Regions from separate parts of the Micromonospora sp. NPDC049114 genome, predicted to be linked through region 2. Evidence: predicted binding sites of a transcription regulator. Region 2 holds the regulator's gene; each other region holds the start of a gene.
The links. The regulator HrcA, encoded in region 2, represses chaperone genes, less so after heat shock. The targets are predictions, from matches to a motif close to GGTTNGCACNCTCNNNNNGAGNGTGCNAACC.
Positions count from the first base shown of each region.

Region 1: groL (chaperonin GroEL) is a predicted target of HrcA. The motif match lies at 1,068-1,098, and genes of this name have one in related genera.
Region 3: groES (co-chaperone GroES) is a predicted target of HrcA. The motif match lies at 1,102-1,132, and genes of this name have one in related genera.

Region 1 covers NZ_JBEZEA010000006.1:274,612-276,877, forward strand. Annotated here, with positions in the region: gene AB0B39_RS19875 (hypothetical protein) at 1-1,020, shown strand, start outside; gene groL (chaperonin GroEL) at 1,293-2,266, shown strand, end outside.
Region 2 covers NZ_JBEZEA010000018.1:75,267-77,532, forward strand. Annotated here, with positions in the region: gene AB0B39_RS30795 (DUF4870 domain-containing protein) at 1-241, opposite strand, end outside; gene hrcA (heat-inducible transcriptional repressor HrcA) at 467-1,489, shown strand; gene dnaJ (molecular chaperone DnaJ) at 1,563-2,266, shown strand, end outside.
Region 3 covers NZ_JBEZEA010000004.1:106,164-108,429, reverse strand. Annotated here, with positions in the region: gene groL (chaperonin GroEL) at 1-583, opposite strand, end outside; gene groES (co-chaperone GroES) at 654-968, opposite strand; gene AB0B39_RS15420 (methyltransferase domain-containing protein) at 1,228-2,266, shown strand, end outside.

The DNA.
Region 1 (2,266 bases), on a different contig from region 2:
GGGCCGCCGCCCGGTTGGGACCCGGCGCAGAGCGGCTGGGGTCCGGCCGGTGCGCCGCCGCAGGGTTGGGCCTATCCGCCCACCGGCGGCTACCCGCCCGGGGCGGGCCCCTACGGTGGGCAGCCGTGGTATCCGGGGGCGCCGGTCGGCTGGTACCCGCCGGGTCACGGGCTCGACCCGAACGACGCCCTGGTCACTCCGCCCGGCGCCGGCGTCGGGGCCTGGTTCGAGCGGTGCGGTGGCGCGCTGCGGCGGGGCTGGCGGCAGTTGGTGCCGATCATGCTGCTCACGCAGGTCCTGCCGGCGGCGGTGCTGTCCGTCGTCTCGCTGGGCCTGGACCCGTCGCCCGGCTGGGAGGCGCAGGCCGAGATGGACCCGGCCGCCGGACTGCCGGACAACTTCGCCGCCACCCTGGTAACCCTCGTCGCCGTGCTGGTCGGCGGCAGTCTGCTGATCGGTCTGGTGCAGGCCGTGGGGTGGGCCGCCGGCAGTTGGGTGATCACCCAGCAGGCGACCGGCCAGCCCGCCAGCGTCGACGCGGCGCTGCGGTACGGCCTGCGCCGGGCGCTCGGCCTGTGGGGCTGGACGTTGCTGGTCAGTGTGCTCATCGGTATCGGCTTCTGCTTCTGCGTCCTGCCGAGCATCTACCTGGCGTTCGCGTTGAGCATGGCCGGTCCGGTCTACCTGTTCGAGCGGCAGAACCCGATCGGCAGGTCGTTCGGGATGTTCCACGCTCGGCTCGGGCTGCTGCTCGGCCGGGTGGCACTGGTGGGCGGGGCTGTGATCGTCGGCACCGTGGTTCCGGGCGTCCTGGAGTCGGTGGGCACCACCGGGATCGGTACGGACCCGTTCGCGTCTCCGGGCACCGCGGTTCTGGCGGTGGCGGTGATCGGTGTCACGGCGGTGCTGGCGCTGCCGGCCCACCTCGCCCAGTTGATCGGCCTGCTGATCACGTACGCCGAGCAACGCGCCCATGAGGCGCCGGTGAACGGGGCCGCACTGGCTGCGGAACTCGGCTGAGCGGGTCCATCGTGCTTGCACTCGGCAGGTGAGAGTGCTAAACAAGTCATTGGCACTCGCATACCGTGAGTGCCAATGGTCGGGACGGTGGGGCCAGGTTGCCCGGGCGTGGAGACGCCGGGGCGGCACATGGCCGGTCGTCGCGGGCTATCCGGCCCGGCCGAAGGACGTCGTCGTCGCCAGGTGGCGACGTCCCAAGGTGCGTACACCAGGCGGCCCATCCGGGGGACACATCTCGGGTGGCCCGTGAGTGTCCAGGAGGACAACGCCGTATGGCCAAGATGATCGCTTTCGACGAAGAGGCTCGCCGCGGCCTCGAGCGGGGCATGAACCAGCTCGCCGACGCCGTAAAGGTGACCCTCGGCCCCAAGGGCCGCAACGTCGTGCTCGAGAAGAAGTGGGGTGCCCCCACCATCACCAACGATGGTGTGAGCATCGCCAAGGAGATCGAGCTCGAGGACCCGTACGAGAAGATCGGCGCCGAGCTGGTCAAGGAGGTCGCCAAGAAGACCGACGACGTCGCCGGTGACGGCACGACGACGGCGACCGTCCTGGCCCAGGCCCTGGTTCGCGAGGGCCTGCGCAACGTGGCCGCCGGCGCCAACCCGATGGCCCTGAAGCGGGGCATCGAGGCCGCGGTCGCGAGCGTCTCGGAGGAGCTGTCCAAGCTCGCCAAGGACGTCGAGACCAAGGAGCAGATCGCCTCCACCGCCTCCATCTCCGCTGGTGACTCCAGCGTCGGCGAGATCATCGCCGAGGCGATGGACAAGGTCGGCAAGGAAGGCGTCATCACCGTCGAGGAGAGCAACACCTTCGGGCTGGAGCTGGAGCTCACCGAGGGTATGCGCTTCGACAAGGGCTACATCTCGGCCTACTTCATGACCGACCCGGAGCGCATGGAGGCCGTCTTCGACGACCCCTACCTCCTGATCGTCAACAGCAAGATCTCGTCGGTCAAGGACCTGCTCCCGATCCTGGAGAAGGTCATGCAGGGCGGCAAGCCGCTGCTGATCATCGCCGAGGACATCGAGGGCGAGGCCCTGGCCACCCTGGTCGTCAACAAGGTCCGGGGCACCTTCAAGTCGGTCGCCGTCAAGGCGCCGGGCTTCGGTGACCGCCGCAAGGCCATGCTCGCCGACATCGCCATCCTCACCGGTGGCCAGGTCATCAGCGAGGAGGTCGGCCTCAAGCTGGACGCCGTCGGCGTCGACATGCTGGGCCGTGCCCGCAAGGTCGTGGTCACCAA
Region 2 (2,266 bases):
GGCCGCCCGGGGGATAACCGCCCGGCGGGGGGTAGCCACCTGGCGGAGGGTAGCCGCCCGACGGCGGCTGGTCACCGGTGGGCGGCGGATAGCCACCGGCCGGGGGATACCCGGCCGGGTCGGGTGCCCCCGACAGTGGTGCGGTGGGCGGCTCGGCCGCGTAGGGCGAGCCCGGGGGAGTCGGCTCCGGCGGGTAACTGCCGGGGTCTCCCGCGCCGGGAGGGCGAGGTGGTTCAGTCATGACTGTCACGGTAGGTGTCGGCGGCAACGTCGCACCAGAGCGACACCGCCCGGCCGCGTGGGCCGATCGGCCCGCTCGGGGTGGCGTGGGCCGCACCGACGGCCTGTCGTTGATCATCGCGTCGGCGGGGGCGCCGACGTAGACTGGCACTCGTTACAGTCGAGTGCCAGGACGGCCGACGGCCCGGGTGGGCTGCCGGCCGACGTGCGACAGGAGGTGCGGAGGATGGGTCTGGACGACCGCAAGCTCGCCGTGCTCCGCGCCATCGTCGAGGACTACGTCTCCACCCAGGAGCCGGTCGGCAGCAAGGCGCTTGTCGAGCGCCACCAGCTCGGGGTCTCCCCGGCGACGGTCCGCAACGACATGGCCGTGCTGGAGGAGGAGGGCTACATCCGGCAGCCGCACACCAGTGCCGGCCGGGTGCCCACCGACCGCGGCTACCGCCTGTTCGTCGACCGGCTGTCCCGGGTCAAGCCGCTCAGTCCGGCCGAACGCCGGGCCATCGAGCGTTTCCTCGTCGGCGCGGTCGATCTCGACGACGTGGTGCACCGCACCGTACGCCTGCTCGCCCAGCTCACCCGGCAGGTCGCCGTCGTGCAGTACCCGAGCCTGGCCCGCTCCTCGGTGCGCCACCTGGAGCTGGTGCCGATCTCCACCACCCGGCTGATGCTCGTCATGATCGCCGACACCGGGCGGGTCGAGCAGCGGCTGGTGGAGCTGCCCGCGCCGGTGCCCGCCGACGACGTCACCGACCTGCGCCGGCTCGCCAACGAGAAGCTCGCCGGCGCCCGCCTGTCCGACACCCCGCCGCTGGTGCAGGCGCTGGTCGAGGAGGTGCCGTCGGAGCTGCGCGGCGCGATGACCACCCTCTCCACGGTCCTGCTGGAGACGCTTGTCGAGCGGCACGAGGAACGCATCGCCCTGGCCGGCACCGCCAACCTCACCCGGGGCGGCCTGCTCGACTTCCAGGGTTCGCTGCGGCCCATCCTGGAGGCGCTGGAGGAGGAGGTCGTACTGCTCAAGCTCATCGGCGAGACCGAGCCCAGCACGACCCGGGTCCTGATCGGCGACGAGAACGAGTTCGACAACCTGCGCGCCGCCTCGGTGGTCAGCACCGGGTACGGCCCGGGGGCCACCATCGTGGGCGGCCTCGGCGTGTTGGGGCCCACCCGCATGGACTACCCCGGCACCATCGCCACGGTGCGCGCCGTGGCACGCTACGTGGGCGAGCTGCTGGCCCAGAACTGACCAGTCAGGGCCGACGGCCGGCTGCGGCCGCCGGTCGGCGTAACGCGAGACGAACATGAGGACACGGAACGCAGTGGCCAGGGACTACTACGGCATCCTCGGTGTCAGCCGGGAAGCCTCCGATGACGAGATCAAGCGCGCCTACCGCAAGCTGGCACGCCAGTTCCACCCGGACGTCAATCCGGACCCGGAGGCCCAGGAGAAGTTCAAGGACATCAACGCCGCGTACGAGGTCCTCTCGGACGACCGCAAGCGGCAGATCGTCGACCTGGGTGGCGACCCGCTCGCCCCGGGAGGCGGCGGCGCGGGCGGTCCGGGTGGCCCCGGCGGGGCCGGCCCGTTCGTCGGCTTCCAGGACATCATGGACGCGTTCTTCGGCGGCGCGGCAGGTGGCGCCCGTGGCCCACGGCCGCGGACCCGGCCGGGCGCCGACGCGATCCTGCGCCTCGAACTCGACCTGCACGAGACGGCGTTCGGCGTCGAGGCCCCGATCACTGTCGACACCGCGGTGCTCTGCACCACCTGCTCGGGCGCCGGCACGGCCGCCGGCACCCACCTGGCCACCTGCGAGGCGTGCGGCGGTCGGGGCGAGGTGCAGTCGGTGCAGCGCACCTTCCTCGGCCAGGTGGTCTCCGCCCGGCCGTGCACCGTCTGCCAGGGCTACGGCACGACAATCCCGCACCCCTGCCCCACCTGCGCCGGCGACGGCCGGGTGCGCACCCGCCGCTCGCTCACCGTCAAGATCCCGGCCGGTGTCGAGGACGGCATGCGGATCCG
Region 3 (2,266 bases), on a different contig from region 2:
TGTCGAACTGGAGACCCTCGGTCACTTCCAGCTCGGTGGTGAGCATCGAGCCCTCCTCGACGGTGATGACACCGTCGCGGCCGACCCGCTCCATCGCCTCGGCGATCAGCTCGCCGATGGTGGCGTCCTGCGCGGAGATCGTCGCCACGTTCGCGATCGACTCCTTGCCGGCGACCTCGACGGCCCGGCCGAGCAGCGCCTCGGAGACCTTGGCGGCCGCCGCGTCGATGCCCCGCTTGAGGCCGGCCGGGTTGGTCCCGGCGGTCACGTTGCGCAGGCCCTCGCGGACCATCGCCTGCGCCAGCACGGTCGCGGTGGTGGTCCCGTCGCCGGCGACGTCGTTGGTCTTGGTCGCCACCTCCTTGACCAGCTGCGCGCCGAGGTTCTCGTAGGGGTTGGTGAGCTCGATCTCCTTGGCGATGGTCACACCATCGTTGGTGATCGTCGGCGCACCGAATTTCTTGTCCAGGACGACGTTGCGCCCGCGCGGGCCGAGGGTGACCTTGACCGCGTCTGCGAGGGCGTTGACACCGTGCTCCAGCAGGTGCCGGGCGTCGTCCGAGAAGCTCAGGATCTTCGCCATGAATGTCCCTTCGAAGCGACGCTGCCCCGGCCCGGCGAGCCGGACCGGGGCAGCGACACTGATCGGTTGCTTACTTCTCGATGACCGCGAGGACGTCGCGGGCGGAGAGCACCAGGTACTCCTCGCCGGCGTACTTGACCTCGGTGCCGCCGTACTTCGAGTAGAGGACGGTGTCGCCGACCTGCACGTCAACCGGAACCCGGTTGCCGTTGTCGTCGACGCGCCCCGGGCCGACAGCGAGGACGGTGCCCTCCTGCGGCTTCTCCTTGGCGGTGTCGGGGATCACGATGCCCGACGCCGTGGTGGTCTCAGCCTCGTTCGCCTGGACCACGATGCGGTCCTCGAGCGGCTTGATCGCAACCTTGGTCGCGGTAGTCACGGGCATACCCTCCTGGGGTACTGGTTTCGTTGCCGGCCAGCGGGGCTGACCAGCGTCAATCTGCCTCATGCCACCGGGCGGGGCCGTCGTCGCGGGTGCCGGTCCGCCTGGCGTGCGCACCCGGGTCGCGAGACCCGGAAGCTGGCACCCTCAGGGTGAGAGTGCTAATCGCAGGTTATTCCGTGGCTAGCACTCCGTCAAGGAGAGTGCCAGCGAGTCGCGCCCCGCCAGCCGGTATTTCCGCCTCGGCCGGGACAATGGCCGGGTGGATCTCGAACAGCTGGCGGCGCTGCGTACCCCTGAGGGGTCGGCCGCCCTCACGGCGGCGGCCGGGCTGGCCGGCGGTGATCCACTGGCGGCGGCGTCGGCGTTGCGCGCCGCCGGGGTGCCGCCCGCGCTGGCCGCGGCGGCGCTCACCCAGGCCGAGCTGCGTCACCGGGCGGTCGGCAAGTTCGGCCCGGCCGCCGCCGGGATGTTCCTCACCCGGGCCGGGCTGGAGCAGGCCACCCGCCGGGTCGTCGCCGAGCGTCGCGCCGAGCGCCTGCGCGCGGCGGGCGTACGCACGCTGGCCGACCTCGGCTGCGGCCTCGGCGCCGACGCGCTCGCCGCCGCCCGCTCCGGCATCCGGGTGTACGGGGTGGAGGCCGACCCGGTGACCGCCGCGATGGCCGCCGCCAACGCCGCCGCCGCGGGGCTGGCCGAGCTGTTCACTGTCGAGTGCGGCGACGCCACGGCGTTCGACGTCTCGCGGGTCGACGGCGTCTTCTGTGACCCGGCCCGACGCACGAGCGGCACCGGTCGGCGGATCTTCGACCCGCGCGCCTACTCGCCGCCGTGGGACTTCGTCACCGGGCTGGCCGAGCGAGTGCCGCGCACGGTGGTGAAGGTGGCGCCGGGCCTGGACCACGCGCTCATCCCGGCGGGCGCGGAGGCGGAGTGGGTAGGCGTGGACGGCGACCTGGTCGAGGCCGCGCTCTGGTGCGGCGACCTGGCCCAGGTGCCCCGCCGCGCGACCCTCTACCGACAGGTGGGCGCCGAGACGCACCGTTTCCAGCTCACCGGCTCGGGCGCCACCGAGGCGTCGGTCGGGCCACCGCGCCGCTACCTGTACGACCCGGACCCGGCGGTGGTCCGCGCGCATCTCGTCGCCGAGCTGGCCGACCAGCTGGACGCCACGCTGGCCGACCCGAGCATCGCCTACCTCTACGCCGACCGGCCGACCCGCACCCCGTACGCCAGGTGTCTGGAGATCACCGACGTGCTGCCGTTCTCGCTCAAGCGCCTGCGGGCGTTGCTGCGCGAGC